DNA from 3 places in the Hydrotalea lipotrueae genome. Region 2 is predicted to be linked to each of the others. Evidence: riboswitches for the same ligand, from Rfam matches in the RefSeq annotation. Region 2 holds a riboswitch; each other region holds the start of a gene.
What was found. A riboswitch is a leader RNA that binds a small molecule or an ion and turns the genes downstream of it on or off. The one in region 2 is predicted to bind cobalamin.

Region 1 (7,873 bases), on a different contig from region 2:
ATCAGGATTGAAATCAGCCTGTGTAATGGATTTTTGCTGCAGTTTAAATCCAAATGCATTCAAGGGATTATTGGTACTCATAGCTGTATAAGAAACTCCAACCTGTGGTAAAAATATGGCATCGGTTTGTTTATAATTGCTTTGAGCAATTTGTTCGTCAACCCCTGCCAGTTGTACTGATTTGTTATTGGAAGATGCCCTTGTAATAGCATCGGCCAAGGTTAAAACCTGCGTACTATCCTGCGCTGATACCAGATGATTGAACAACATTAAACATACGCCAATGAAGGCACTGACTGCATACTTTCTTTTCATTCTTAGCATCGTGTTAAAAATTTGATGCAAAACTATCATCAGCAAAAAGCCTGTACTGTGACATATATCACCCAAAAAAAATTCCTTTTTTTAAACAAACAGCAAATAATGGTTCCTCTTTTTGCCCGGTTATACAACCCATTATGTGATAAACATCACCAAACAACAAAAACTGATGTTGTAACTTCGCTAAAAATTTTACAATGGCAACGAAACATTTAACCACCCAGGAATTCAAAGACTTTGTTTTTGATTATACCAAAGAACAGGAATGGAAATACAAAGGCAACTTGCCTGCTATTATTGATTTTTATGCAGACTGGTGCGGGCCTTGCAAAATGGTAGCTCCTGTTTTAGAGGAATTATCGAATGAATATGAAGGAAAACTGATTGTTTATAAAGTAGATACCGAAAAAGAACAGGAACTGGCTGGCGTATTTGGCATTCAAAGCATACCTACTTTTTTATTCATACCGGCAGAAGGTCAACCCATGATGCAGCCCGGTGCTTTACCCAAAAAAGTATTTAAACAGGTAATTGAAGAAGAATTACTGCCTATTGCAAGTGAAGAAAAATAAAGAAAAGTGAGAACCCGGGTTATATTGTAATAATTGTGCCCGCTATTTTTATTGTTAATGGGTGATATTGAAAAAAGAATAAAATGATGACAAATTTTTGGGACCAACGGTATGCAGAAAATGACTCAGTGTATGGATTAGAACCAAACCAGTTTTTCAAAACATTTATTGATAACAACAAACCGGGCACAATATTATTACCCGCCGAAGGCGAAGGGCGCAATGCCATTTATGCTGCACAGCAAGGGTGTACCGTTGATACATTTGATTACAGTGCAGTAGCAAAAGAAAAAGCACTGCAACGTGCAGCATCATTGGGTGTCACTATTCATTATGAAGTAAAAGATATCAATGATTATGTTCCGGAAAAACAATATGATGCGGTAGCACTCATTTATGTGCATTTACCCGAACCCCTCCGAAAAAAGTTTCACGCCAATGTAGTAGCCTCCATAAAACCCGGTGGTTACTTAGTGGTAGAATCTTTCAGCAAAGAACAAATACATCATAAAAGTGGAGGACCAACCGATCCTAATTTATTATACGATGCACCCACACTCTGTGCCGATTTTCAATTATTACATATTATCAGTTGTGGCCAAAAAGAAGTAATCCTTTCAGAAGGAAAATTTCATTCAGGCAGTGCCGATGTGTTGCGATTAGTAGCCCAGAAGTTGTAATTTATTACTGCGTGGATGAATAGGCTATGCAATGCACCAATTTTGATGCATGGAACATCAACTTTTTTATGAAAAGAATATTGCTGCTTGTAATTGTATTGATTGCATTTTCAACTGCCTGCAAAACAAACACAAAACCCCCATTACCAGCGATGACGATACAACAAAAGTTGATGTTGACCTGAATGGCCGGCCTTTCAGATGCCGCCGGTAAAAGGCAATGGGGCAAAAAGTAAATGAATTAAAAAACTACCTCCACTAACTACCAGTCAGCACAATGCTTTATTACCCGAACAATTGCTCAACTTAAAAAGAAGCAGTTTTGAGGCAACCCACATGATGGGCTTTTCAACCGCAGATGCTACTTATAAAAACGAAGATGGCAGCCAAAAAATTAAATTAACGCTATTTGATTGTGCAGGCGATGCCGGAGCAGGTATTTATTCGCTGAATCATCTTACAAAAATGAATATTCAATCCGAATCAGAAGACGGCTACACCAAATCAATTGATTTTATGGGGCAAAAAGACATGGAAACATATCAAAAAAACAACAATAAATACGAATTAATTTTTTTAGCAAACGATAGATTACTCATTAACATAGAAACCAACACACTTTCTGAGGATGAACTAAAACCGGCGGCAGCTTCACTTCAAATTAAAATCCCATCCTAATTCCATTATTTTTCGATATATTTTATCTGAAAACCCAATATCTCCAAAGTATTGAATCCAAAAATTTTTCACAGGCCTTCCACAAATTGTATTCGTTAAAAAAAATCATTCCTTTGTATGAGGTGGATTGAACAAAAAAGATTAGTGCAGTTTTTTTTGTTTGAAGAGAAATATGTTTTCAACATGGGGTTAATAACAATTTTGCCATTTAAACCCAAGCTTAACTATTTTGCTGCTCGGTTTAGGGTTTCCTTCACATGGAATGAATAGGGAATCAGGTGTAAGTCCTGAACTATCCCCGTAGCTGTTACCCATTTTCAAATGTTTTGGCAAAACACACCACTGTTTCAAAAGAAATGGGAAGGTAGCCAAATCATGGGAAGTCAGAAGACCTGCCTTAAACCAACACATAGCAATGCTTTCGGGCGAAAAGCAGGTTAGTTCAGTATAGGCCGGCAACCACTTATTCCGGTTTATATAACAACCACTTCAGCACCGAATATTCATAAAACAAAAAAATTGTAATACTATGAGCAGTGATGAAATTTTATTGAAAGAAAACAAAGATCGCTTTGTAATTCTGCCCATTAACTATCCGGCTATTTGGGAAAAATACAAACAACATGAAGCCAGTTTCTGGACCGCAGAAGAGATTGATTTGAGCTCAGATTTAAAAGATTGGGAAAACCTGAATAACGGCGAACGCCATTTTATTTCACATATCCTCGCCTTTTTTGCAGCCAGCGATGGAATTGTCAATGAAAATTTAGCGGTTAATTTTATGAGCGAAGTTCAACTGCCGGAAGCACGCTGTTTTTATGGCTTTCAGATTATGATGGAAAACATTCACTCAGAAACCTATGCGTTGTTAATAGATACTTACATTAAAAATCCCGAAGAAAAAAACAGATTATTTCATGCCATAGATACTGTGCCTGCCGTAAAGAAAAAAGCAGAATGGGCTTTGCGCTGGATAACCAATGGCAATTTTGCAGAAAGACTGGTTGCGTTTGCAGCCGTAGAAGGCATTTTTTTCAGTGGCAGCTTCTGCTCTATTTTCTGGCTCAAGAAACGAGGTTTGATGCCCGGATTAACTTTCAGTAACGAATTGATTTCACGTGATGAAGGTTTGCACTGCGAATTTGCATGCCTGTTGTATAAAATGCTGCAAAACAAATTATCGGAAGCACAGGTAAAAAGCATTATTACTGATGCAGTGACCATTGAAAAAGAATTTATTACGGAAGCACTACCGGTAGATTTAATTGGTATGAATGCCAAATTAATGCAACAATACATTGAATTTGTGGCCGACCGCTGGTTGGTTGAACTGGGCTACCCAAAGGTGTACAATGCCACCAATCCATTCGACTTTATGGAAATGATTTCGCTACAAGGCAAAACCAATTTCTTTGAAAAAAGAGTGGGCGACTATCAAAAAGCCGGTGTAATGAGTACCAACAATGTATCACAATCTTTTTCATTGGATGAGGATTTTTAAAGTAATTCAATATCCCAATAAAATAATTTCAATTAAAATAGTTTGACCATGCACGTAATAAAAAGAGACGGAAGAAAAGAAACCGTAAAATTTGATAAAGTAACCGCACGAATACAAAAATTATCCTACAGCCTTAGCCCAATGGTGAATGTGATTGATGTAGCCAAAAAAACCATTGAGGGTATTTACGATGGCGTACACACTGCAGAATTAGATAATTTAGCTGCCGAAACCGCCGCATCGCTCACCATTACGCACCCCGACTATGCTATTCTGGCTTCACGTATTGCCGTAAGCAATCTACACAAAAACACCATCAAAAGTTTTTCTGCAACCATGCGGCTTTTATACAATTACACTGATACACATTCCGGAAAAAAAATGCCATTAATAGCAGATGATGTAATGGAAGTAATTGAAACCAACGCAGAATTATTAGACAGTACCATTATTTATGACCGCGATTTTGCCTTTGATTATTTTGGATTTAAAACATTAGAAAAATCATACCTGCTTAAAATCAATGGCAAAATTGTAGAACGGCCGCAACACATGTATATGCGGGTAGCCATTGGTATTCATAAAAAAGATGTAGAAAGCGCCATTAAAACCTATCATTTAATGAGTGAGCGCTGGTTTACCCATGCTACACCTACCCTGTTTAATGCAGGCACACCCAAACCACAAATGAGCTCCTGCTTTTTGTTAACCATGAAAGAAGATAGTATTGATGGCATTTATGATACATTAAAACAAACCGCAAAAATATCGCAAAGTGCGGGTGGTATTGGATTAGCCATTCATAATATACGTGCTACGGGCAGTTATATTGGCGGCACCAATGGCACCAGCAATGGCATTGTGCCTATGCTGCGGGTATTTAATGATACAGCACGATATGTAGACCAAGGAGGCGGTAAAAGAAAAGGCGCCTTTGCAGTGTATTTAGAACCCTGGCATGCCGATGTATTTGAATTTTTAGACCTGAAAAAAAATCACGGCAAAGAAGAATTGCGGGCAAGAGATTTATTTTATGCACTATGGATTCCCGATTTGTTTATGAAACGAGTAGAAGCCAACGAAGAATGGAGTTTATTTTGCCCTAATGAAGCACCCGGCTTAAGCGACTGCTGGGGCGAAGCTTTTGAAAAATTGTACACACAGTATGAAGCAGAAGGCAGGGCCCGCAAAACCATTAAAGCACAAGAGCTTTGGTTTAAAATAATGGAATCGCAAATAGAAACCGGCACACCTTATATGTTGTATAAAGATGCTGCCAACCGCAAAAGCAATCAACAAAACTTAGGCACCATTAAAAGCAGTAACCTATGTACTGAAATTATGGAGTACACGTCGCCTGAAGAAGTGGCGGTATGTAATCTGGCTTCGCTGGCATTGCCACGCTTTGTAGAAAACGGCAGTTTTAATCACGAAAAATTATATGAGGTTACTTATACCGCTACCATTAATTTAAACCGCATCATTGATCATAATTATTATCCGGTAGAAGAAGCCAGAAATTCAAACCTAAAACACCGCCCCATTGGTTTAGGTGTACAGGGGTTGGCAGATGTGTTTATTTTATTACGCCTGCCTTTTGAAAGTGACTTAGCTAAAATGTTAAATAAAGAAATTTTTGAAACTATTTATTTTGCTGCCATGACAGCCAGTAAAGACCTGGCCATTCAGGAAGGTGCTTATGAAACATTTGCCGGCTCACCCTTATCAAAAGGTATTTTCCAGTTCGATATGTGGGATGCAACCCCTTCTAACCGTTGGAACTGGGAAGCACTGAGGCAGGAAGTAAAACAATATGGCGTTCGCAATTCATTACTGGTTGCACCCATGCCCACAGCCTCTACCTCGCAAATACTCGGCAATAATGAATGTTTTGAACCCTACACTTCTAATATTTATACCAGAAGGGTATTAAGCGGTGAATACATCATAGTAAACAAACATTTACTGAAAGATTTAATTCAATTGGGTTTGTGGAATAACACCATGAAAACGAAGATTATTGCGGCCAATGGTTCTATTCAAAACATAGCAGAAATACCCGCAGATATTAAAGAATTGTACAAAACAGTTTGGGAAATTAAACAAAGAAATATTATTGATATGGCTGCCGACAGAGGTGCATTTATCTGCCAATCGCAATCATTGAATTTGTTTGTAGATGCTCCCAACTCATCCAAACTTACTTCTATGCATTTTTATGCATGGAAAAAAGGCCTTAAAACAGGCATGTATTATCTGCGGTCACAGGCAGCCACACAGGCTGTTCAGTTTACTGTAGAGAAACAGGCAGAAATTACTGCACAACCGGTAATACCAGTGGCAGAAGCTGCAGCCGAAACCGATGTAACAGCCACCATAACAGAAGGCGCTGTTTGCACCATGCAGGAAGGATGTATTAGTTGCGGCTCATAAAATCAGCAAATGGATACTTTTTAAAAAACCGTTATAAATTATATAACTGTTTTTTTATATCAATTAAAATATTGAAGTTTGTTCAATGATTAAAGGCTTTTTTAGACTGAAAGGATAACAGAATATACTTAGGCGAAGAATAACAATGAATTTTACTAAACATCAGAAAAATAAATTCATGGAGAACAACCCAACGCCACATCCTTTGCTTTGCTGGGATATTGTATTAGAAGGAATAGAACGGCGCAAGCAATTAAAAAAAGATTTGGAAGCACTACAAAATATTATGTACCGGAACGAATGGAAAGAAGTGCGTGCTGCTTTTCAGGAAGCCTTAATTTGGGAAGATAAAACCATTATAGTTACCGATACCCAATTAAACATCATTCACGCCACTGAAAACTTACATACCATGAATGGTTATTGGCCCCATGAAGTAATAGGCCAACGCCCAACGCTATTTCAGGGGCCGGCCACTTCTCTTGATACACGTAAAGCCATTAAAATGGCTATTGATGCCTTGCAACCTTTCCAAACCTCATTAGTAAATTATCGTAAAAACGGCAGTATATATACCTGCCATATTGAAGGCTTCCCCATATTCAACCAATCAGGCAGGTTGGTAAATTTTATGGCTATTGAAAAAGCAGCTTAATCAATATTTTTAAACCATTACTTCAGCTATTGACTACTGTATTGTATCAACATAATTTGATTTAATATTGTAGTATGAAGTTAGTTAAAAATATTATTTTCGATTTAGGTGGTGTTTTCATAAACCTCGATTTTCAAAAAACAAATGAGGCATTTCAACAACTAGGTGCCACACAATTCTACAGTTTCTTTTCACAAACCCACTCCAATAGCCTTTTTGCAGCTTTAGAAACCGGCACCATTGCAACACATGATTTTTATGATGCTTTCAGAAAACAAACAGGTATCCTGGCAACAAACAAAGCCATTGCCCATGCCTGGAATGCTATGTTAATTAACTTTCCACCCGAAAGAATTGAATGGCTCAATTTGATACAAAATAAATACGATGTTTTTCTGTATTCCAACACCAATCAAATTCATTACGATTGTTTCATGGAAATGTTTAAACGTGATACCGGCAAAGACAATTTTAACCGCTATTTCAAAAAAGCCTATTATTCTCACAAAATAAAAATGCGCAAGCCGGATGCAGATGGATTTCAACTTATTTTACAGGAACAAAATTTAGCCCCGGAAGAAACTTTATTTATTGATGATACGTTACCTAACATACAAACAGCCCATTCGTTAGGATTACAAACCATACACCTGAAAGCACCACTAACGGTGTTAGATATACCGTTATAACTGTTCTATAATCGAATCACCATGGCTTCATAAGGGCGTAAGGGCATTTTATTTTTTAATGTGATAGTTATAGGTGTTTTTACATAATTGGCCAATACCACTTTTGCTTTAGCAGATAATGTAGGACTACTAAATACCGCATCTTTAGCAGAAAAATTCAATAGTATCAAAAATTTACCGGCAGCATCTTCTCTAAGGTATGCATATACCTGTGGATTGGCTTTATCCAGCAATGTGTATTTGCCATAAACCAGGGTTGGGTTGTTTTTACGCAGTTGTACTAATTTTCTAAAATAATGCAGACAACTATTCGGGTCATTTTCTTCAACAGCAACGTTCACTGT
Region 2 (12,024 bases):
TTCAGCATCCAGATAAAATAATAATTCTTTACCGGCGCCATGATGCCTACTATTTTGGTATCATCAAAAAAATCATGATTCAACTGGCTGATATCTAACTTCTGTTTTATCATGGCCATATTAATAGATGTTTTTTTGTGTTACAGTTTACTGTTATTGTTTACCTGTATTGCCAGAATATGTGTTTGTATATCTTGTATCATTTGCTGTATTACCAACGTTTTTTCTGAACTGCTATTGGTTAAACTTTGTTTTGTGAACAAATATTGTATGCCGGGTATAATGGTGAATGGGTATTCGGCGCTTTTTTCAGCTGTAGTGATTTCATCAGGTTCGCCAATAGAAATATTTAAATGCCTGCTGTAATAGCCGTTATTGGTTGTTTGTGCAGTTGTAGTACTATCAGTAGATGCAGTATTTATTTCAATTGCATATTGCCAATGAATATTGCCAGTGGTAGTGGCTGTTTGTAATAATCCGGTTTTGGCCAATGTATAATGCTGGTAGGGCTGATACACCATTACATAATTCAGCCTATTTTGCTTTTTAAGTACATCTGTCAGGCTTAGCATAGTAGCCAATCCTTCAATCGGTTGCCGTGTATACAGCAACAACGTACTGTCTGCATGGTGGTTAATGATTGCAACATAATTTACAGAACGAAATATTTTGGGTTGTATGTGAACAGAAACATCAATATCTATTGTATTCAATTCAGCTGCATTGCATTTTTTCCATCCTGATGGGGTAATATAAACAATAGGAATGGGCAGTACTGAATCTTTTTTAAAAGCTTTAAATGCAACTGCATCTTGCAAAGTGGGGTCAGTGTTGTAAAACAATAAAGCAGTAGCCCCTTTTGCAACAGCTCGTTTTGATTCACTGATGCAATATTCCGCGCAATCAAACTGTTGATCACCGGCATGTTCACTGATAATATCTGCCAAATTTCTGAACCAGGGCGCTCCATTTTCATTCAATGCAGGTGCAGCTGAACCGCTAATGTGCCTATTTGAACTGTAATGCAGTGGAAAAAAATCAGTGCCGGCTTGTAACTGTACCCCATTTAAGGAGAGATAGGTATTGGGGTTTTGATAATCATTCCCCTCATGAATGGAAAAGCTATCTGTAAAGGTACTGTTATGCAAAGGGGTTGCGCCTTTCTGCTCCATAAAAGCTTGAAAATATCCGGCTATACTTTGCGGTTCTATTGCATGCAATTGTATTAAATGATGCATCACTTCAGTTTTCAATTGAGCCGCAGCCGCTTTTTCTTCTCTTAATTTCTTTCTTTTGAATTGTGCTTGTGTGGCCGATGGGAAAAAAAGTACCCCTACAATCATTATGCAAACAATAGGTGGTGTTTTTTCAAAAGGCCATAAAATTATTTTTCCCAAAATCGTTGAATAGTTTTGAAGGTGACAGGATGCTTTCAGATAAAATCGTATACAAAAGTAACAGGCATCAGCAATTTGTGTACTAAGGTGTATAAATATTCTTTTCCCAACCTCGAAACAGCATAGCTTTGGCTACCGTTAATTTTGCTTACTTATACATGCACGTGAAGCAACAACAATTATTACGCATCGCTTTAGTAGGAAATCCAAACAGTGGAAAAACCTCTTTGTTTAATGCATTAACCGGCTTAAACCAAAAGGTAGGTAATTTTCCGGGGGTAACGGTTGATAAAAAAACCGGGATATTGGATATTGACGGGTCATTAAAGGCTGAATTGATTGATTTGCCGGGCACTTATTCATTGTATCCAAGAAGGGCAGATGAATGGGTGGCCTATAAAGTGCTCATGAATGCTGATGTAGATTTGAATGCAGATATTATTGTGCTGGTAGCCGATGCCAGTAATTTAAAACGAAATTTTCTATTCTGTTCACAAATCATCGATTTAAAAAGGCCGGTGGTAGTGGCATTAACCATGAACGATCTGGCAGCCAAAAAAGGAATTAAAATTGATGTGGCAGGCATTGAAGCTGATTTAGGTGTGCCTGTTGTGCCTGTTAATCCAAGAAAAAATAAGGGGCTGGCACATTTACGAAAAGTGATTGGAATGGTAGCCAAACAACAATATTCCATTCCATCCCGCGATTTTATAGATAATAAAAACGTTGCCAGCAATGCTATTGAATCTGTACAACAGTTGTTCCCACAGTTAAGTGATTATGCGGCCATCCATTTTTTAATTAATCACGAAAATTTCCCTTTACCGCAGCACCTGCAGGAAGCAATAGAAGATATTGAACAAAAAAACAATTTTAATCCTACCAAAACACAGGCAGAAGAAATTTTAAAACGATACCAGCGCATCAAACAAATACTGCAAAAAAATGTGGTAGAGCCCGATCCGTTAGAACAAAAGTTATTTACCAATCATTTAGACAATATTTTTTTGCATCGGGTTTGGGGCTATTTAATTTTACTAATTGTACTGTTTCTTCTGTTTCAAAGTATATTTTGGCTGGCTCGTTACCCAATGGATGGAATTGAATGGTCATTCACTCAATTGAGTCATTATTTAAGTAATACATTGCCGGATGCTTGGTGGAGTAATTTATTGATTAATGGAATAGTGGCAGGGATGAGCGGAATTATGGTATTTATTCCACAAATCATGATTTTATTTGGATTAATTACCATTTTGGAAGATTCCGGCTATATGGCGCGAATTAGTTTTTTGAGTGATAAATTAATGCGGAAGGTTGGTTTGAATGGGAAAAGTGTAATGCCCATGATTAGCGGATTTGCCTGCGCGGTTCCTGCAATCATGAGTACGCGGAACATTGAAAATAAAAAAGAAAGGCTCTTAACCATTATGGTTACCCCGTTAATGAGTTGCAGTGCCCGCTTGCCGGTGTATACCATTTTAATTTCGCTGGTTATAAAAAATACTTATTATTTCGGATTCCTCAGTTTACAAGGCTTGGTAATGATGGGGTTATACCTGCTGGGTTTGGTAATGGCTTTAATTGTAAGTGCTGTATTGAAAGGCTTTATTAAGATGAATGAAAAAAGCTTTTTTATTTTGGAATTGCCTATTTACAGGGCACCCCGTTGGAAGAATGTTGGCATTACTATGGTTGAAAAAGCAAAGATTTTTGTGCGGGATGCCGGAAAAGTAATTATGATCATCAGCTTGTTGCTCTGGTTCTTAAGTGCTTATGGTCCGGGTAAACAAATGCAACAGTTAGATGCACAATATACCACTTTAATACAACAGCAACCACAGCAGGAGGCAGCACTGCAAAGAGAGCTGGCTTCACTAAAATTACAACATTCCTATGCCGGAATTTTGGGTAAAACCATTGAGCCTGTTATCCGCCCTTTGGGTTTTGATTGGAAAATTGGCATTGCTTTAATTACCTCTTTTGCGGCACGGGAGGTTTTTGTGGGAACAATGGCCACTTTGTATTCAGTAGAAGAAGGGAAAGAAGATGTTTCACTGCGTGAAAAAATGCAGCAGGCTAAGTATTCAGATGGCAGTAAAGTGTACACATTGCCTGCAGGAATATCATTAATGGTGTTTTATGTACTGGCAATGCAGTGCATGAGCACACTGGCTGTTGTAAAACGTGAAACCCGCAGTTGGAAATGGCCGGTTATTCAGTTTGTATACATGACGGGACTGGCCTATATAATGAGTTTCATTGTTTACCACATTTTTTAATGATAATAATCCCACAATAGTTTAGAAATCTTTCGGGTTAATTCCCAGGCTTCATTATTGGGTTCCCAGCTTTGGTCGCTATTATGGTTGGTGCAAATACAAAAAATATAGCTTGCTTTTTTGCCATTCACAAATAGTACTTCACTTCGGCTGGCATCTACGGCGTCATGTTATCAAATTTAATAACTGTCAGATTAAGTTTTAACTATTACCAATAATTTTTGAATAACTAATGGGGGGGATACTTAGTTCAGCATTCTGTATTCGTTTGGGGATTGCCCAACCCGTTGTTTAAACAAACGGTTAAAATGCTGGGGATACTTAAAGCCTAAATCATAGGCAATTTGACTGATTGATTTACTATGGTCAAATATTCTTTCTTTTGCCACATCAATTACTTTTGATTGTATATATTCCTGTGCTGTTTGGCCTGTTTCTTTCTTTATCAAATCGCCAAAATAGTTTGCTGATAAATGTACCTCGCCGGCACAATAAGCTACTGAAGGCAAACCAATGGTTTGTGGCTTATCAGATTGAAAATATGCGTTCAATACTTTTTCAAACCTTTCTAAAATGCCTTTATGTACATTGTCACGGGTAATAAATTGCCTGTCGTAAAAACGGGTACAGTAGTTCAAAAACAGTTCAATATTCGACACAATCAATCTTTTACTGTGTTTGTCAATGGCATGTTCTAATTCATATTCAATTTTTGAAAAACAATCCAATACAATTTTCCTTTCTCGTTCTGATAAATGTAATGCTTCATTCGATTGATAGCCGAAGAAAGAATAGTCTTGAATATGTCGGCCAAGCGAAATGCCATGAATTAAATCAGGATGAAATGCAAGTCCAAAACCTTTGGGCTGGTATGTTTCAGCATTGCTATCAATCCCGGCAACTTGTCCCGGTGCAATGAATACCAGGGTGCCTTCCTGGTAATCGTAAGTATGCCGCCCATAATGCAAATCACCGCATTTTATATCTTTTAGCAAGATAGTATAAAAGCCAAAATACATTCTGGAACCTTGTCTTGGTGCTGCCTTTGAAAAATCAATCACACTAACCAGCGGGTGGAGTGTTTCAGTATTGTTGAAAGCATTGTAATCGCTAATTGTATCAAATCGGCGTAGTTTATCCATAACACTATTGTTTCATCAAATGTAAAATTACTGATTTATGCTTCTGTTATTGAGTGTGTATTGCATCATCAGTAATATTGGTACAGCGATCCGTAATCTATATACCATTCATGCAAAAAAATACGAAGACCTTTGCATAAACATTAAAATTGAATGATGCAAAAAAGAAAATTAGGAAATGAAGGACTTGAAGTTTCTGCAATTGGTTTGGGTTGTATGGGAATGAGCTTTTCCTATTATCCATTTCCGCAAAAAGCAGATGCCATTCATCTTATTCGCAAAGCAGTAGAGCAAGGTGTTAATTTTTTTGATACTGCTGAAGTATATGGGCCTTATAGTAATGAGGAACTGGTTGGTGAAGCGCTTGAACCTTACAAGGGCAAAGTTATCATTGCAACAAAATTTGGTTTCAATATTCAGAATGGTAAAATGGCGGGTGTAAACAGTAAACCGGAACAAATAAAAAAAGCGGTTGAAGGTTCTCTCAAAAGATTAAAGGTTGATGTGATTGATTTATTATATCAGCATCGTGTTGATCCCAAAGTGCCGATTGAAGATGTTGCCGGAACTGTGAAGGATTTAATTAAAGAAGGCAAGGTTAAATATTTTGGTTTATCTGAAGCAGGTGCCCATACCATTCGCCGTGCACATGCTGTGCAAACTGTAAGTGCATTACAAAGTGAATATTCACTATGGACAAGACAACATGAAAAAGAAATTATTCCAACCATTGAAGCATTGGGAATTGGGTTGGTTTCGTTTAGTCCGCTTGGAAAAGGATTTCTTACCGGGAAGATAGACGCAAATACAAAATTTGAAGCAGGCGATTTTCGTAATCATCTTCCAAGATTTACGGAAGAAGCTCGTAAAGCAAATGCAGCGTTGCTGGATGTAATCGAAAAATTTGCACAACAAAAAAATGCTACGCCTGCACAAATTGCACTGGCATGGGTACTTGCCCAAAAGCCTTGGATTGTACCCATTCCGGGAACAACAAAATTGCATCGTCTTGCAGAAAACAATGGTGCAGCTGCTATTGCGTTTACAGCAGCAGAATTGAATGCAATAGAAGAGGCTTCTGCACAAATAAAAATTTTGGGTGATCGGTATCCTGAAATGTTGGAAAGAGCAACAGGGTTGTAAAGTATACAATAAATTTTATAACTGTTCATCAATTTGTACCCATTATATGCAACGAATTACTGTTTAAAATGATCATGTATAAAACGATGGTTATGCAAAAAAAGTTTTATTAGCATGCATTATAATGGTATGCATGAGCAATTTTTGCAAAAAAGCGGTTGGAACCAATAACAATATAATAGGGCAATGGCAATGGAAGTATTCCATTGCGGTATTGCTGTACAAACAATTACAGCTTCGGATACCCATGTTATATTAACTTTTCAACAAGTCTCTACTTATACGCTTTCCGAAAATGGCACCATACAATCAAATGATCAATTTTTTATTACTTATGACAGTACTTATAAAAAATTGTACATCTCCTCAATTCTACATCCGGCAAGCTATGGTTTGGGCCAAATGGAACAGCTTTTTCTATTCAAAATAATCAATTGATTTGTGATGATCATCCGGTATCGGACGGATATCGGCATTTTTTTCAAAGAATAAAATAAATGCATTCAGCAATGCATAGAAATGACAATGAACCAACTCTCATCAGCGTAAATCAGCTTTATCTGCGGGAGATGATTTTTCCGATGAATCCGCAGATGAACTACAGAATAGGTTGATTTTAAAAATAAGTAAAAAATTTTCTGTGTAATCCTCTGTTACCGTTGTGGTTTATTTTTTCACGCAAAGCCCGCAAAGTATAGGCGCAAAAGGCAGGGAGTTGGATTAAAATGTAAATGATTGATCCATCAGCGCTATCTGCGGAAGATTTTTTTCCCGCTGAACTCGCAGAAAAATGCAGAAAAATTATTTGATAAAAAATAGTGATGTCATTTTTGAATTTGTCTATCATTAATTGTAGATTCATCAAAATAAATGAAAGAAATTTTGCCTACATAATTATTTGTGTGCTGTTGGCCTAATAGGAACCAACAATCAACTTAAGTTTACTATCATCTTTATTGCAGCATGGGCGTATCAATTGATTGATAGCTTTTTCTTATCTACCTACTCTTAATTAAATTTTTGTGCAGATGATTTGTTCATTACTTTGCATGCTTCAAAAAAAACAATGCATACTTAATTTAAATAATTAATAAAATTAATACATTTAAAAGATGAACGAATCAATAGCGCATATAAAAAAGGCAATAGAGCCTTACAGACAACAAATCATGCAGCATAAAGTATATGCAGCCATTAGGAATACGGATGACCTGAAGGTTTTTATGCAATATCATGTTTTTGCTGTTTGGGACTTCATGTCATTATTAAAGACATTACAAAATAATTTAACCTGTACTGCCATCCCCTGGTTTCCCAAAGGTGCTGCTGATACAAGATACCTTATCAATGAAATAGTAGTGGGGGAAGAGTCTGATATGGATAGTTTTGGCCATAGAAAAAGTCATTTTGAACTTTATTTGGATGCCATGCAGCAATGTGGCGCCGATACTAAGCCAATGGAAACATTTATCCGCGTGTTAAAAAATACCGGTAATATGGTTACTGCATTTGCAGCAGCTGAGGTGCCGTCAGCAGCACGTGAATTTGTTGACTTTACATTTGAAATCATTAACAGCCAAAAAGATTATTTGCAATCAGCCATCTTTACATTTGGGCGCGAAGATTTAATTCCGGGGATGTTTGTTTCAATGGTTAATGATATACATAAAAACTTTCCACAAAGTATCTCAATTTTCAAATATTATCTGGAAAAGCACATTGAAGTTGACGGCAACCACCATAGCCAGCTTGCCCTGCAAATGACAACAAACTTATGTGGTACTGATGAACAACGTTGGAAAGAAGCAGAACAGGCAATTATTACCTCTTTACAAAAGCGTATAAGCCTGTGGGATGGTGTTTATAAACAAATAATAGCACCAACAACAACTGCCAGCTTAAACGTTGTAAAAGCAGAATAATGGTGCAGGTAAGCTGAAATGCTTCAGACATAAATAATAAATAATGGTTTGCTATCGTGATAACCGTTAATATTACCAACCATTCATTTTTAAAGGTATTGATTTCGGAATGAATGTTATATTCAATTGCTGTTAAAAGGATAAAACCCTAAATAAAAGTTTTGTGTTATATAGTCACAATAGTAGGAACAATAATACTAAAGTTGACAAAAAAAACAAAAGAAAGGCTAATCGATAACACATGTATGGCTTGATTTGATTTAGGGTAAAATTGCAGAGATGAAATTTTAATAGAAAGTTATAATATATTTGTATTCAAATAGTTCTTTACTACATTTCTTCATCAAACGGAAAAGGTTTTACTTAACGTAAATTAATAGGGAATTGTGTGCAAATCACAAACTGTCCCGCAACTGTAAGTAACGTTAAATTTTTACCCTTGTGTATCCACTGTTTTGCCTTGAGCGAGATGGGAAGGACGGTAAAAATGTTACAAGTCAGGAGACCTGCCTTTACCGTGTTGACAATGCTTTCGTGGAATGAAGCAGACAGTCAGAATTGATGTGCCCATTATTTTGCAGGATTATTGACTCTTGCAGGATTCATTGTGTGCATACCATTTCTTTCACTTCTTCTACAAAACATTATGAGGTTTAGCAAAAGAGCTTTAAACTGATTTCATCATTTTAAAAGCATCAAAAAATGCAAACACACAACTTAGGCTACCCGAGGATAGGCAGCCAACGTGAACTCAAAAAAGCTTCCGAGCAATATTGGTCGGGCAAAATTCCTGTACAGCAATTACTGCAAACAGGTAAAACCATTCGCCAGCAAAACTGGCAATTACAAAAAGAATTAGGTATTGACCTGATACCTTGCAATGACTTTTCTTTTTACGACCATGTATTGGATATCAGCTTAATGGTTGGAGCAATTCCGGAAAGGTATCATTCATTGATGGAAACAAAACAATTGCCAGACATTGATTTGCTTTTTGCAATGGCAAGAGGGTACCAAAAAGATGGCTATGATGTTACTGCCATGGAAATGACTAAGTGGTTCGATACCAACTACCATTACATTGTTCCTGAATTTACTGCCACTCAAAAATTTACTTTATATTCAAATAAAGTGTTAAATGAGTTTTTAGAAGCAAAAGCAAATGGTATTCAGGCAAAGCCTGTACTACTGGGGCCAGTATCTTACTTACTTTTGGGTAAGGAAAAAGAAGAAGGCTTTCACAGGCTTGAACTCATCGAAAGACTGTTGCCTGTTTATTTGGAAATATTGAAAAAATTAGATGATGCTAATGCCCACTATATCCAATTTGATGAACCTTGTTTAGCACTTGACTTGAGCCAATCAGAACAACAAATTATTGTAAAAACATATCAGAAAATAAAGAATAAATTACCCGGCCTTCATATAATTTTAACAAGCTATTTTGAATGTTATGGGCAAAATCTACAAACCGTATTAAGCCTTCCTGTGCAAACAATACATCTTGATTTGGTACGCTGCCCATCACAGTTAGACGATATCTTAGCAACTGATTTTGTGAAAACAAAAACCAATCTTTCATTAGGCTTAGTGGATGGCAGAAACATTTGGAAAAATGATTTTCAGCAGTCGCTTGCATTAATTGATAAAGCAGTTAAAATAATTGGAGTAGAAAGGATTTGGATTGCTCCTTCTTGTTCATTAATCCATTCACCTTGCGATCTGGAATTAGAAACAAACAATAAAACATTAAAACCTGAAATTAAACAGTGGCTTGCCTTTGCAAAACAAAAAATTGACGAAGTGGTAACGCTGAAACAATTGGCAAATAAGGAACATCAGGCAGATGCAATTTTAAAATTGCAGGAAAATATGGAGGCACATCAAAGTAGGAAAATATCAACTCTTATTCACAATCAGAGCGTAAAACAACGTGTTGCTGCTATTACTGAAAAAGATACACAGCGCTTCAATGATTTTTCTTTGAGAAAAATTAAGCAACGTAAAGCCTTGCAATTACCCATGTTCCCCACTACTACTATCGGTTCATTTCCACAAACTGCCGAGGTAAGAAGTTGGAGGACTAAGCTTAAAAAAGGCGAAATTACACAAGAGCAATACGATGATTTAGTTGCAAAAGAAATATCAGAGGCCATCCGTTGGCAGGAAGCAATGGGTATTGATGTATTGGTGCATGGAGAATTTGAACGCAATGATATGGTGGAATACTTTGGTGAACGATTAAACGGATTTGCATTTACCCAAGACGGCTGGGTACAAAGCTATGGCAGCCGTTGTGTAAAGCCACCAATTATTTATGGCGATGTAAGCCGCCCTGCACCAATGACATTGCGGTGGACTTCTTACGCTCAATCGTTAACCCAAAAATGTGTTAAAGGAATGCTTACAGGCCCTGTTACTATTTTGCAATGGAGTTTTGTTCGTAATGATCAACCACGCAGTGAAACCTGTAAACAGATTGCTTTTGCCATCCGTGATGAAGTAATGGATATGGAAAAAGCAGGTATAAAAATTATACAGATAGATGAACCAGCCATTCGTGAAGGGTTACCATTACGAAAAGAAAATTGGCAGGAATATTTACAATGGGCTGTTGGAGCATTCCGAATATCGGCAAGTGGTGTACATGATGAAACACAAATTCATACACATATGTGCTATTCTGAATTTAACGACATCATTCAAAATATTGCCGACATGGATGCCGATGTGATTACAATTGAATGCAGTCGTTCACAAATGGAATTGCTGGATGCTTTTGCCGATTTTAAATATCCCAACGAAATTGGTCCCGGTGTTTATGACATTCATTCGCCAAGGGTTCCTTCTAAAGCAGAAATGATAGCATTAATGGAAAAAGCAAAAGCGTTTATACCTGCTGAAAAACTATGGGTAAATCCTGATTGCGGTCTGAAAACAAGGCATTGGGATGAAACAAAAAAAGCATTGGTAGAAATGGTAAATGCTGCAAAAGAGTTGCGATTATCTGTCCATCAACCTAAAAATTGATAATTTGATAATTAGGTAATTGCATACTGTAATTACCTAATTATAACTTATTAAATAATTAAATATTATTTATCATAGTCAATTGATACTGCTATTTGTTTATATGATTGTATGAGTTGTTTTAAATTTTTCGCTTTTTGTGCAGTACACTAACATGCATCAATCAAAAGCATTAATGTGCTGTGGCTATACCTGTGCCTATTTTTATGCAACTTATGGCCACACTAACACAATGCCCATCAATATAGGTATTACAGAAAAGGCAGCATACAGACACAGTAACGCTATGGCCGATACAGTAAGGGAAGGATTGTTGAAATTGTAAATGTAGTCATTTTACATCCTGCTTCACCTATAGAAAAATATAGGTGCAAACTGCCTGTATATAGGATAGGTGTATACAACTAATTAAATTTTCTTCTCGATAAGTTAAAACCCAGTCTAACTAAGAATCCACTTAATACAACATTTGAATTATTATAAATACTTGTAAAACCCCTTTGATATGATATATCTATATTAATCATAAAAAGATATAAACATACACCACCTACAAACCCAACATACGATGAATTTAGTTGGTTATTGTTTAAAACATATTCGTTGCCATTTTGATTGTGAAAAGCTTTAGCGAGAAAATTAATGGATGGCCCGGCATACAAAAATATTGCATCAGAAAATGGAACTCCGCCTGGACTATACCCACCCGGATTGACCGTAGTGTTGCTTACAATATTATCTCCATATGAATGACTGTAAATATAGGTTTGTGTAGTAGATGAGGGTGCTATATAGCGGGCACTTGTAACTTTATTTTTAAAGGAAATACAATATTCAAATAATACCGGAGCAGATATATAGTTTAGTGTGAAAGATTCTAAACTATTGCCCGACTGCGCATTATTTGCTGTAAAATAATCCCATACTAATTTTGTTTTTAGCCCAAAATCCGGACCAGAGCTTTTGTATTTTCTATGTAACCATTCTATATATAGATCGCCAGTATATGCTATTTGTGTTTTTAAATCACCCGTTAATACAGGATTATCTGTTGCTTTTAAAGAAGAAATTCCTGTTCCGCCCCACCATGCTCCAATATCCAAGCCGG
Region 3 (12,024 bases), on a different contig from region 2:
CCGGCAATGATGGGAAATGCAATGGGAACCACAGTGCCCGAGGCAGCATCGGCATCGCCTTTAAATATTTCGTGGCCCAATACCATTTCCAAACCTAATAAAAAGATAACGATGGACCCACCCACTGCAAAAGAGCGGATATCTAAACCGAGAATACTTAAAAACTGTTGGCCCACCAATAAAAACAAAATCATTAAGCCGCCCGAAACCAGTGTGGCTTTGGACGAACGAATATCGCCCATTTTGTCTTTTAAAGAAATGAGCAGTGGAATGGAGCCTACAATATCAATCACCGCAAACAAGGTAAATGTTACGGTAATGAGCTGGTCGAAATGAATCGTCATTCGGTTAGGTTTTTGCTAAGGTACAATCAAAAAACGATTAAGCAGGTCTGTGTTGTTCTGTTTGTGTTGGTTGTGGATTGTAACAATATTGCCAGCTGCTTTGATTGTTTTGTAAGGTAAGTTGAATGATGCAACCATATGGTATATTAAAAATTTCGAATGATTTTTGCAAGGGTGTTTGGGTAAGATAGGATAAAATACTTCTGATTACACCACCGTGGGTAATGATGGCCAAAGGATAGTTTGGGTTGGATGTAATATGCTGAAAACATTTTGATATTCTTTCATGGAACTGTATATAGCTTTCACCATTTGGGAAGGGGCAATTTACAAAATCGAACATCCAGGTATTGAGTTCTTCCTTTGGAATATCATCCCAAAATTTCATTTCCCATTGGCCACAGTTTATTTCCATTAATTCAGGTATGTATTGAGTGGGCACATCCGGAAACAATTTTTTAGCCAATAATTTGCAACGTTGTAAGGGGCTGCTGTATACCTTAAAACTAAGTGGTGGAATAAATTTTGCAAGGGTTGCTGCTTCTTCAGCAAAAGTATGGGATAGTTCAATGTCAGTTTGACCATAACAGGTTCCTTTTGGTATAGAAGGTGTGGTATGACGTATTAAATAAATGATCATTTTATATATTTAATGCAGGTGGTTAACTATGATCAAAACAGCAATATAGAAAACAACTTCAGTAGCCTGCTGGGTGGCGCCCAAACAATCGCCTGTATAACCGCCTATCCATTTTTTAAAATATGTGTCAGCCCGCCATGTTACCCATAACATGGGCACTAATGTAACAAGCCAAATGCCGGGAAGAAAACAAAATGGAATTAAGGCTCCTGCAATAGCAATTGCTATTTCAATAACGGTTAATTTTCTATTAGCCAATGGTTTTGATTTACTGGTATCTGTATCCTGTACATAACTACTTGTTTGCATGATAACAATGGCCATAAACCTGCTGGCAGCATGTGCGCATGGAAAAAGCAGTAAAAAGTATTTGCTATGAATTTGAGGACTAATTTCAACCAATAGCAAATACTTCAATGCCAATACTCCTGTTAAGCCGGTTACTCCAAAAGTACCCAGCCTGCTGTCTTTCATAATTTGTAAAATTTTTTCTTTTGTCCAGCCTCCGCCAAATGCATCACAGCAATCTGCAAAGCCGTCTTCATGAAAAGCACCTGTAGTTAAAATACCTGTTAACATAGAAAAAGCAATGGCAAGATGTGCAGACAGCAGCAGGCTGAAAACATAATATGCAGTTGCAGTAATGCAACCAACCAAGAGACCCACCCAGGTAAAATAGCGAGCCGACTGTTGCAGTAAATTTTGGTTGTGGTTAATATTTTTTGGAACCGGTAATCGGGTAAAAAACATTAATGCAGTAAAAAAAAATTGTATTTGCTTCTTCATGTATACAAATAAAAAATTTAATTTAGTTGGAAGGTCCGTTGATTTGAAAGGAATCGGTATCATTCATTTCATTCAGCATAGCAATAGCCGACTGGATTAAGGGAAGGGCTAATGCTGCACCGGTTCCCTCACCTAAACGTAATTCTAATTGCAACAATGGTTGTAATTGCAGATAGGCTAACATTTGCTGATGACCTTTTTCGTTGCTAAGATGTGATGCTATGCAATAATCTGTAACATTTGGCTGTAATTTTTTTGCTACAAGCAATGCTGCTGTTGTAATAAATCCATCAGCAATAATCACCATTTTTTCCGCAGCCGCCTGCAAGTAAGCGCCTGTTAACATGGCAATTTCAAATCCTCCAATTAGTTGTAAAAGTTGTAAAGGGTCGATATTGTTATGATGGAGGTGGTATTGATGAGCCACTTTTTCCAATACTTTCAATTTTTTTTGATATTGGTCATTATTTGTGCCAGTGCCTCTTCCCACACATGCTGCTAAAGGAATATTTAATAAGCCATGCATAATAAGTGCTGCCGATGAACTATTGCCAATGCCCATTTCGCCAAGGGCAATTGTATTGCATTGCTGTTGTTTTAGTTGGAGAATATACTCCCTCCCTTTTTGTAAACAGGTTACCAACTCGTCTTTGGTCATTGCAGGTACTTCCAAATAATTTTTAGTACCCATATTTATTTTGCTCACTGTAAAATTGGGATATGCTAAATCCTCATTTTTCCAAACGCAATTGATACCTGCATCAACAATGGTAAGTTTTAAGTTGTTTTGCCTGCAAAAAACATTAATGGCTGCACCACCTTGTAAAAAGTTGCGAACCATTTGTTGTGTAACTACCTGCGGATATGGATTTACCAGTCCGGTTGCAGCAATACCATGATCAGCCGCAAAAATAATCATGTTCGGATTTTTTATTTCCGGAGCAGTTGTTTCCAGTATACATCCAACTTTAACTGCAATGGACTCTAATATACCCAATGCACCTACGGGTTTGGTTTTGCCATTTGTTTTTTTGATGAGTGCTTCTTTGAGCAAAGTATTGTTTGTTCCGGCAATTTTACTGAATTGAAAGTTTGCAGCATTACTTGCAGTAGGATATAACTGTTTAATTTCTTTTACTTCCGAATTTTTTGATTTGGACTTCCAGCCATCTTTTTGCAGCATGGGTTGTTGTCCATAATCGGTTGCCGGTTTCCCAATACAAAAATATCCCAATGGGTATTCATGCGCCGGTATATTCAGTAAATTTTTAAATGCCGTAAAATTTAGAATAGATACCCAACCGAGTGAAAATCCATCTTCAGTTAATGATAACCATAGGTTTTGTAAAGCACAAACACTGCTCCATTGCAGGGTATCGGCAGTGCCTGAAATGCCAATGGTAAATTTTTCCAGTACACTATAATCAGTTGTAATAATTAATCCAACGGGCGATTCTTTAATTGCTTCCAGTTTTAATTTTTTGTACTGTTGTAACAGAGCAGTGTTGTGTAAAAGTTCTGCTTCAACTTTTTGGTTTTCGCTTTGAAATAGTTCGTGAATAGCATTCTTGATATGCTGCTCTAATAGCAAATAGTATTTGGTGGCTTCACTTAATCCAACAGATGGAGCCATGTGTGCTGCCCGCAGTGCTTTTTCTAATACCATATCCGGAACAACATCATTGGTAAAATGCCGGGTATCTCTTCTTTTATTGAATACATCAAATAGTTCCATGGTTAGCAGGAATTAAATCGCAGAACCAAAAGCCCATCTGGTTTTGTTGATGATTTTGTGATGAACAGGGGTTACTTGCATTGTTAGGTGCGTTGTAGGTCCGCAATACTTTTTCGCCAATGGTAAACGGGATGGGTTGCCTAAAAATAGGGCCATTGAAAACGAAGCTGTGGAATTCACCGTTTTCGCCACATGGGTCAACATTTGCGGGAAGGTCTTTCAGAAAATCATGATCAATGATTCTGCCTGCAAAACTTTCATCTAACAGTTCTGCCTTTGTGCAAACGATAATAGATTGAAAGCCGAGATCAATAAACTCATGCACCAATTCAATAGTGTTGCGTTTCCATAAAGGGAAATGTGCCTGAAAGCCGGCTGCTGCTATTTTTTCTTCCCTGTAGTTGCGCAGATCTTCTAAAAATATATCGCCAAAAATGGAGTGGGTATACCCTTGTGCTTTGAATTGTTGCATGGTATTGGTGAGCAGTCTGTTATAGATATCCATATCAGGTTGTTCTGGCAGTAATAATTTTACTAACGGTATGCCAATGGCGGCAGCCTGTTGTTCTAACAATATACTTCTAACACCGTGCATAGACACCCGATTATAAGTTTGATTTACAGAGGTAAGTAATGCGCCAACCTGCCATTCAGTATTTTGAAAAACTTTATAAAGTGCCAATGCACTGTCTTTGCCGCCACTCCAGTTAAAAACAGATAGATGTGCCATTATTGATTTGTTTCTTTTATGATTACAGGAATACCACTCACCATAAAAATCACTTTATCGGCCAGTGAGGCAACGAATTGGTTAGCCCAGCCTTGTAAATCCGTGAATTTTCTGCCAATGGTCGTTTCTGCGTGAACACCCATTCCAATTTCATTGCTTACAATGATAAAAGTACCCGGCATTTGATGGATGGCTATTATTTCTTTTTTAAATTCTATTAGTGCTGTATCAATATTGTTTTGGTTTTTGATAAAAAAATTGGTAAGCCATAGCGTAATGCAATCTATTACTGCAACTGTTTCCTGAATAGGCAGTTTGCTCACTTCAAATTCTTCTTCATAACTCATCCATTCTTTTCCTCTGTTATTTTTATGGTGTTGAATTCTTTCGGTGAAATCATCTCCCCAGTCCTTAGCCGTGGCAACATAAACCGGGCTGTTGCTCATATTTAATGCCAGATTTTGCGCATAATTACTTTTGCCACTCCTGGCTCCACCGGTTATTAAAATAATCATGGTAAAAAATATTTTTCTTTAAATAAAATATATTTGTTTTTTAGTGCCAATAAACATGCTTTGCAAAGGCAATCGCTGTAACGGTTTTCAATGAAAGATCTTTCCGCATCTGTTAATGTAATTTCAGTGCAGTGGCAATGGGTTATATCGCCCACTTTACATTCAAAAGGTTGCTGGCAGCGGGCGCATAATTTTTCTTCATGGTGTGGCATAAGCAAAGGTTTGGGGATAAAGCTGAAGATATTTATGTTGCAATGATGCAGGAATCTGAAATAATTGGGGATGAAATAATGCTGCCAGCAAGGCAATACCGTTAACAAGTGTTCCGGCACTGGGTTGGGTAAACAAATCAAAATCGGCCAGATAAACTTGCCGGTTTTGTACTGCTTTTAAACCATTCCATTCCGGAAATTGAGTTAAAAGATGTATTTCTTCTTTTGCACGATGAATGGAAAAGCCACAGGGTGCAATGATGATAATTTCCGGATTGTAACGTACAATTTTGCTCCAGGGGGTAACAATGGAATCGCCACCGGGATGGCTGAGCATGTCTATGCCACCGGCCATGGCTATCTGGTAAGGAATCCAATGTCCGCAATTATAAATGGGTTGTATCCATTCCAACAATGCCACGGTTTTAAGCGGCATTTGGTGCTGACGAAGTTTATCTAAAATATGGTTTGTGGTTTGTTGCAGTTGTGCCAGGTACTGATATGCTTTTTCTTCTTTACCTATGGCAGTAGCAATAGTGATGGCAGTTTGATACACATCCTGCAGTGTTTGCGGTGTTAAGGCAATTAACTGTGGTTGCTTCTTCAATCGGGCAATGGCAGCGGCAGTGCAGGCCGTATCAATCTGACATACTTCACAAACATCCTGTGTAAAAATAATATCGGGTTCTATTTGTTGGAGTAAATCTTCATCCACATAATACAAGCTTTTTCCCGATGCTTTCGCAGCAGAAAAAATAGTATCAATTTCAGTGCTGCTTAAATGGTTGTCTTCTAAAACACAGCGAACCACTTTGGGTTTTTGAGAAAGGGCAGGTTCAGGACATTCGAAGGTAATACCATAGAGCATATGGTCGAGGCCCATATCATATATCATTTGTGTGGCGGCCGGCAAAAAGGAAACAATTTTTAGCATAGTATGGGTTTAAGAAAAAACAGGGCTACTGCAGCAAGCCCTGTACGTTTATTATTTTGAAACCGCATGCACTGATAAGGCCGGATATTTTTTTTGCAGCCATTCAAAACTGCCGTAAAAAATGGCGCCGTATACAATATTGGCTACCAGCATATTCCTTAAAAAGGGTAAAGCCTGAACATAACATTGAACAAACCCATCCCAATTGCGCTGTAAGCGTTGGCCGTTTCTGATATCTAATCCACCAAACCACCAAACGGGTAAGTCTGTAATAATCCAGTGTGCCAGTGCAGCCGCAAATGCCGCGGTGATTACCGTACTCATTTTTACATGCTTAATCAATGTGCCTATTAAAACAATTACTGCAAATGCAAGATAAGTGTATATCCATCCTTTGTACAGCAACCCGTTACCGTAACCTGCATAAATGGTATGCATCATTATCACATCACTAAAAAAAAGAGCACCTAAAGGAAATGCATATTTTTTCCAGGGCTGATTGAAATAAGTACCACCAAATAGCCCCATGGCACCAATGGGCGTAAAATTGGCCAAAGGCGATAGGGTACTGCCGGCATTCCAAATACGCAAAGCAGCGGCTAATAAAATAAACAACAATACAATTGCTGTTGCCGGATTGAATTTTTGAATAGACATAACGATTGTTTTAATTTAAAAGTTAAAATAAGCCCCTGTCATCATATTAAAGCGTTTGCTGTTATAGCCTACAATATCAAAATATTGTTGGTCGGTAATATTGTTGAGCGAAGTAAACAGGCGAATTTGTTTGTTAACCCGGTAGCTGATAAAACAGTCAACAGTATAATAAGCGGGCTGTAAATCAGGTCCAATATCATAAGGCCCTTTTAAACGAGTACCTACGTATTTAAAGGCCGGTGCAATGGTAAAGCCTTTTACGGGCGAAAGGGTAAGTACACTGTTCATCACAAAATTAGGACGTCGGAACAGGTTGTTTACACTAACACCATTTTGAATGCCATGCCCGTCAATATAGGTAAGATTATTACTCCAGGTGCCAATTGTACCAATTTGTGTATTGCTTTCTACTTCAAAGCCATAGTCGTGTTGTTGGTCGCGATTGATGTAGTAGCTGTTGTAATTGGCATCGGTATAAAAAATAATCAGGTTTTTGGTATCTCTTTTAAATGCAGCAAGGCGCAGGCTCATTTTTTTATCTGTGCTTTGGGTTTGGAGTCCAATTTCATAAGTAGTACTGCTTTCAGGTTTTAAATTTTTGTTGCCATAAGCGCTATACAATTGATACAACGAAGGAATATTATAGCCTGATGAAATGTTAATAAATAACTTGGTATTTTCATCAATTACAAATGAGGGATTAAGGGTATAAGTTGCATTGTTACCATAAATGGAATGGTGGTTAACGCGGCCACCGGCTTCAAAATTAAACCCATGAATATTCAGCAACAGCAAAGAGGCATACGCCGAAAGCTGGTTAACATTGGCGCTGTCTTGTCCCAGTTCAGAAGTGTAGGGTCCGTAAGGTCCGGTACTAAAATAGCTTTGGCTGGTGTTTTGATGTTGGTACTGAATACCCGAAACCAGGCGAATATGTTTTTGGAAACGGATACTGCCAAAGGTTTCTAACGTAGTGGTATTGCCGTTATATTGCTGGTTCGAATAATTGTAATAAGGGCTCGAAACATAAGTGCTGTCGTTTACATAATGGCGGTTGGTTTGCTGGTAACTTCCCTGTAAAATCCAGTTTACTTTTTTGTGTTGAAAATCTAATGCCAGTCCACCCAAATTATTTTTATTGTTAAGGGTATAATCTTTTTCATCGGTAAAAGCACCGGCAGGTAAATCGGTTTGGTAATGGCTAAAATTGCCAAACGCTTTTGCTGTTAATGAAGGCGAAAAATGGTAACGGGTTTCAGCCATTACGCTGCTTTGCTCAAAACCATCTTTTTTAAAGTTCTGCTTACCCGTACTATCATAAGCAGCAGGGAAACCGGCGCTTTTAATGTAGTTGTACTGCACCAAATAATCCCATTTTTTAAGCGAGCCGCTAATGCCGGCACCACTATTGAAAGTGTTATAAGTGCCATAAGATGCGTTGGCATTCAGGGCCATTTTCTTTTTGGCTTCTTTTTTTAGAAAAATTTGAATAACACCTGCAACGGCATTGCTGCCCCATAAAGTACTTTGTCCGCCTTTCAGAATTTCAATACGTTCTACCTGGTCTAAAGGAATATTATTCAGGTCGAATGAATTGTTGATTTGTGAGGGGTCGTACACCGGCACTCCGTCAATCACAATTAACATATTGCCTCCAGAAGCACCACGGAAGTACAAATCTAAATTAGTACCCAATGCATTGTTGCTGCCATTAATAAAAAAACCTGCCTGTGTATTCAACAATGCAGCTAAACTGCTGCCTGCATGGTTTTGAATGGTTTTTTGATCAATTACGGTTACAATTTTACCCGTTTCTGATTCTTTAATAGGTGTTTTAGAAGCGGTTACTACCACCTCGTTTAACTGGCGGGTGGCCATAGAGTCTTGTTGTGCAAAAGCTGCATAGCCCAAAGCTATGGATGTAAGAAGGAGCGTTAATTTTTTGCTCATTGTTGATTGTTTTTAAAATGAAACAATGAGCTTTCAGGAAAACAAAAAAACGGAGAAATATAATCGACTGCTGCAGACAGTCTTTTACATTCCATGCTTTTCACCCGAAAGCCGTGAATGACAAACTCATTTTTCAATGAGGCTGTATCTGGCAGGTCTTCTGGCTTGGGGCTTTAGCACCTTCCCATTCCGTTTTAGGAACAGTGGTTGTTATCGCTTTCTCTTTTACTGAGGCCCTTACAGCTACGGGGATAGCACCGGAATTACACCGGTTTCCCTTTTAATCCTTCTATCACAATGCATACCGTTGAAAGAATGGCTTGCAATGCAATAAAAAGAACCAAATACAAGGCAAAAATAGTAATTGCTTTGAATTGTACATTTTTTATTTAATTTCATTTTTTCACCGAATGATTCACCATGGGAAAAGGAAGATTGGAAGCTTTTAGCGATGGCGTAATAGCCATAATTATTACCATAATGGTGTTAGAGTTTAAAGTGCCACATACTGCTACATTTAGTGCATTACAAGCAATATGGCCGGTATTGCTAAGTTATATTTGAGTTTTATTTATATTGGAATTTACTGGAGTAACCACCACCATTTATTTAATGCAAAGTGTTGCGCTTGTAAACGGTAAAATATTATTGAAAATTTGTATTTGTTTTTTTGGTTGTCATTGGTACCATTTGTGTCGGGATGGATGGTGAAATCATTTTGAAAGTTTACCGGTGGTATTGTATGGCTTTGTGTTATTAATGAATGCCATTGCTTACTTTATTTTGGTTCGTACGTTAATTGCATTGCATGGAAAAGAGGCTGCTTTAGCTGCAGTCATAAACAATGATGTTAAGGGAAAAGTTTCAGTTTATATTTATATTATTGCCATTGCAGTTGGATTTTGGAATGCCTGGGTGGCTTTGTTTTTATATGGGGTAGTAGCTGTTATTTGGATTGTGCCGGACAGGCGTATTGAAAAAAGAATCATCTCAACTTCTAAACCAATATATTGAGCTGTTTTTTGAACAGATATGTGCCATTGCTTATTGCCGGAAAATGATGCTTTATGTTCAATTCATGGGTCGGTTTTTAGGGTGGTATCTATCCTGCTATTTATGCATGGATAGAAAGTGGCCTATAGAATGAACAGCTTTTTCTGTGTTTCATTGATTTCTTTACTATATTGAGTGCCATACTTTAGCAACATGCAGGGAAAACAACAACTGAATTTGTTTAGCTTTACCATGATTGTAGTAGGGCTGGTAATTGGAATGGGTATTTTCAGAACCGCCGCTACTTCTGCCAAGGATGCCATTACGCCATCTGTTTATTTTACTGCATGGATATTGGGTGGATTGATAGCTTTTTGTGGTGCTTTAACATATGCGGAAATAGGTAGCCGTTACCCGGTTACCGGCGGGTATTATAAAATATTTTCAGTAGCCTATCATCCTAGTATTGCCTTTGCCATTAACTGTATCATTTTAATCAGCAATGCTGCATCACTAAGTGGCGTTGCATTAATAGGAAGTGGTTATATTACAAAATTGTTTCCCGGTCATCAGTGGACGGATATTGATAAAGCCATTATCAGTGCCGGGGCTATTTTAGTGTTTTATGGTATTAATTTAATGGGTTTGCGTATGAGTGCAAAGGCTCAAAATATTTTAATGCTAATTAAAATAGGAATGATAGTGGTACTCATTGCGGCCTTGTTTTTTCCATATCATCAGGCAGTAGCAACAGCAAGTGTTATGGCTGATAGCACTCCACATATGAGCTGGATTCAAAGTTTAGGGATTAGTCTCATAGCTGTATCGTTTACTTATGGAGGCTATCAGCAAACCATCAATTTTGGTAATGAAATCAACAAGCCGGCCCAAAATATGCCCCGTGGTATTTTTATGGGCATTACCATCATTATTGTATTGTACTTATTGGTAAACCTGAGTTATTATCGGGTTATCGGTTTTCATCAGATGAAAAATGAAACAGAAATTGCTTATGTGTTAATTCAAAATGTATTTGGCATTCGAGGTGCTGAAATTTTTTCATTCTTTTTGTTTGTGGGTGTTCTTTCTTATGTAAATGCCTTATTGCTTAGCAATCCAAGAGTCATGTATGCAATGAGTGATGAAGGTTCATTGCCTAAAGCATTTGCTGTTCAAAATAATAAAAATCAGGTGTTAACTGTTTCTTTAACGGTATTTGCTGCAATGTGTATTGTAATTTTATTCTTTGCCCAAACCTTTGAAAGAATTTTAAATTTCACTATTTTTTTAGATTCGTTTGGTATGGTGGGTTCCAGTGCTACCATTTTTATTTTAAGAAGAAAAACAAAACACTTAGATGGCACCGGAATATATAAAATGAAATTATATCCATTACTGCCGCTTATTTTTATTGCTGCCTATGTGTTTGTTTGTATCAGCATTATTATTCACAGTCCTGATACAGCGCTGGTTGGTATTTTGGTATTGGCTGGATTTATTGCATTGTATTTTCTGTTTCATAAAAAACAACAAAACCGAAAAGAAACCATTATTTAAATATTTATTGAATTGCTATGGAAGATACTTATTCTTTATCATACATTTTAAATGAGCTGGGCGAAGATAATGAGGCCTACTTCAGGGCGGTGGCTCCACCCATTGTGCAAACTTCTAATTTTTCCTTTAAAACGGTGGCGGATTTGCGTGAAGCTTTTGCTGATGAATACAATACCTGGCTCTATAGCCGTGGGTTAAATCCCACAGTTAAAATGCTGACACAAAAACTAGCTGCATTAGATGGTGCGGAAGATTGTTTGGTGTTTAACAGTGGTGCTGCAGCTATTTTTGCAGCAGTGCTGGCCAATGTAAAATCAGGTAGTCATATTGTAAGTGTAGCAGGTGTGTATACCTGGGCAAGAAAAATGTTTGAAGAAATTTTACCCCGTTTTGGTGTTACGCATTCCTATATTGATGGAACAGCTATTGTAAATTGGGAAAATGCACTACAGCCCAATACCACATTGTTTTATTTAGAATCGCCCAATAGCTGGACGTATGAACTGCAGGACATTCGTGCTGTTGCAGCATTGGCAAAACGGCACAACATTGTTACCGTTATCGACAACAGTTATTGTACACCCGTTTATCAGCAACCCATTGCAATGGGTATTGATATTAGCCTGCAATCGGCTACTAAATACATTAGCGGACATAGCGATGTGGTAGCAGGTGTTTTAAGTAGTAACAGCGCAATGATTCAACGCATTTTTAATAGTGAATATATGAATATAGGCAGTGGTATACAGCCCTTTAATGCCTGGTTGTTAATTCGCGGCCTTAGAACATTGCCCATGCGGTTAGCGCATATTACACAAACCACGAAACAGGTTATTGGTTATTTAAAAAAGGAGCCCATGGTTGAATCGGTTATCTTTCCGTTCGACAGCAGTTTTCCGCAGTTTGAATTGGCGCAGCAACAAATGAAAGGCGCCTGTGGCTTGTGTACCCTTGTTTTAAAGCCGGTAGCG

Region 1: another riboswitch for cobalamin. It lies ahead of JK139_RS15000 (ribonucleoside-diphosphate reductase small subunit); the one in region 2 lies ahead of metE (5-methyltetrahydropteroyltriglutamate--homocysteine S-methyltransferase).
Region 3: another riboswitch for cobalamin. It lies ahead of JK139_RS11045 (TonB-dependent receptor plug domain-containing protein); the one in region 2 lies ahead of metE (5-methyltetrahydropteroyltriglutamate--homocysteine S-methyltransferase).

What each region holds. Positions count from the first base shown of each region.
Region 1 is NZ_JAESDL010000044.1:132-8,004, forward strand. Features, by position in the region: partial or broken gene JK139_RS14975 (TolC family protein) at 1-315, opposite strand, end outside; gene trxA (thioredoxin) at 519-893, shown strand; gene JK139_RS14985 (class I SAM-dependent methyltransferase) at 977-1,573, shown strand; gene JK139_RS14990 (hypothetical protein) at 1,623-1,787, shown strand; gene JK139_RS14995 (hypothetical protein) at 1,910-2,251, shown strand; cobalamin riboswitch at 2,479-2,665, shown strand; gene JK139_RS15000 (ribonucleoside-diphosphate reductase small subunit) at 2,781-3,752, shown strand; gene JK139_RS15005 (ribonucleoside-diphosphate reductase subunit alpha) at 3,801-6,185, shown strand; gene JK139_RS15010 (PAS domain-containing protein) at 6,364-6,840, shown strand; gene JK139_RS15015 (HAD family hydrolase) at 6,915-7,529, shown strand; partial or broken gene JK139_RS15020 (alpha-amylase family glycosyl hydrolase) at 7,535-7,873, opposite strand, start outside.
Region 2 is NZ_JAESDL010000033.1:675-12,698, forward strand. Features, by position in the region: gene JK139_RS14275 (IPExxxVDY family protein) at 1-119, opposite strand, end outside; gene JK139_RS14280 (hypothetical protein) at 141-1,397, opposite strand; gene feoB (ferrous iron transport protein B) at 1,526-3,679, shown strand; gene JK139_RS14290 (helix-turn-helix domain-containing protein) at 3,925-4,821, opposite strand; gene JK139_RS14295 (aldo/keto reductase) at 4,975-5,964, shown strand; gene JK139_RS14300 (DUF3050 domain-containing protein) at 7,077-7,886, shown strand; cobalamin riboswitch at 8,224-8,414, shown strand; gene metE (5-methyltetrahydropteroyltriglutamate--homocysteine S-methyltransferase) at 8,589-10,916, shown strand; gene JK139_RS14310 (hypothetical protein) at 11,056-11,241, shown strand; gene JK139_RS14315 (hypothetical protein) at 11,321-12,024, opposite strand, start outside.
Region 3 is NZ_JAESDL010000018.1:23,466-35,489, forward strand. Features, by position in the region: gene JK139_RS11000 (MarC family protein) at 1-344, opposite strand, end outside; gene cobC (alpha-ribazole phosphatase) at 382-984, opposite strand; gene JK139_RS11010 (adenosylcobinamide-GDP ribazoletransferase) at 994-1,770, opposite strand; gene cobT (nicotinate-nucleotide--dimethylbenzimidazole phosphoribosyltransferase) at 1,793-3,505, opposite strand; gene JK139_RS11020 (Dph6-related ATP pyrophosphatase) at 3,492-4,235, opposite strand; gene cobU (bifunctional adenosylcobinamide kinase/adenosylcobinamide-phosphate guanylyltransferase) at 4,235-4,750, opposite strand; gene JK139_RS11030 (cysteine-rich CWC family protein) at 4,747-4,962, opposite strand; gene JK139_RS11035 (ABC transporter substrate-binding protein) at 4,949-5,896, opposite strand; gene JK139_RS11040 (DUF6580 family putative transport protein) at 5,948-6,553, opposite strand; gene JK139_RS11045 (TonB-dependent receptor plug domain-containing protein) at 6,569-8,503, opposite strand; cobalamin riboswitch at 8,637-8,827, opposite strand; partial or broken gene JK139_RS15895 (TMEM175 family protein) at 8,984-9,144, shown strand; gene JK139_RS15550 (hypothetical protein) at 9,236-9,517, shown strand; gene JK139_RS11055 (APC family permease) at 9,710-11,053, shown strand; gene JK139_RS11060 (trans-sulfuration enzyme family protein) at 11,071-12,024, shown strand, end outside.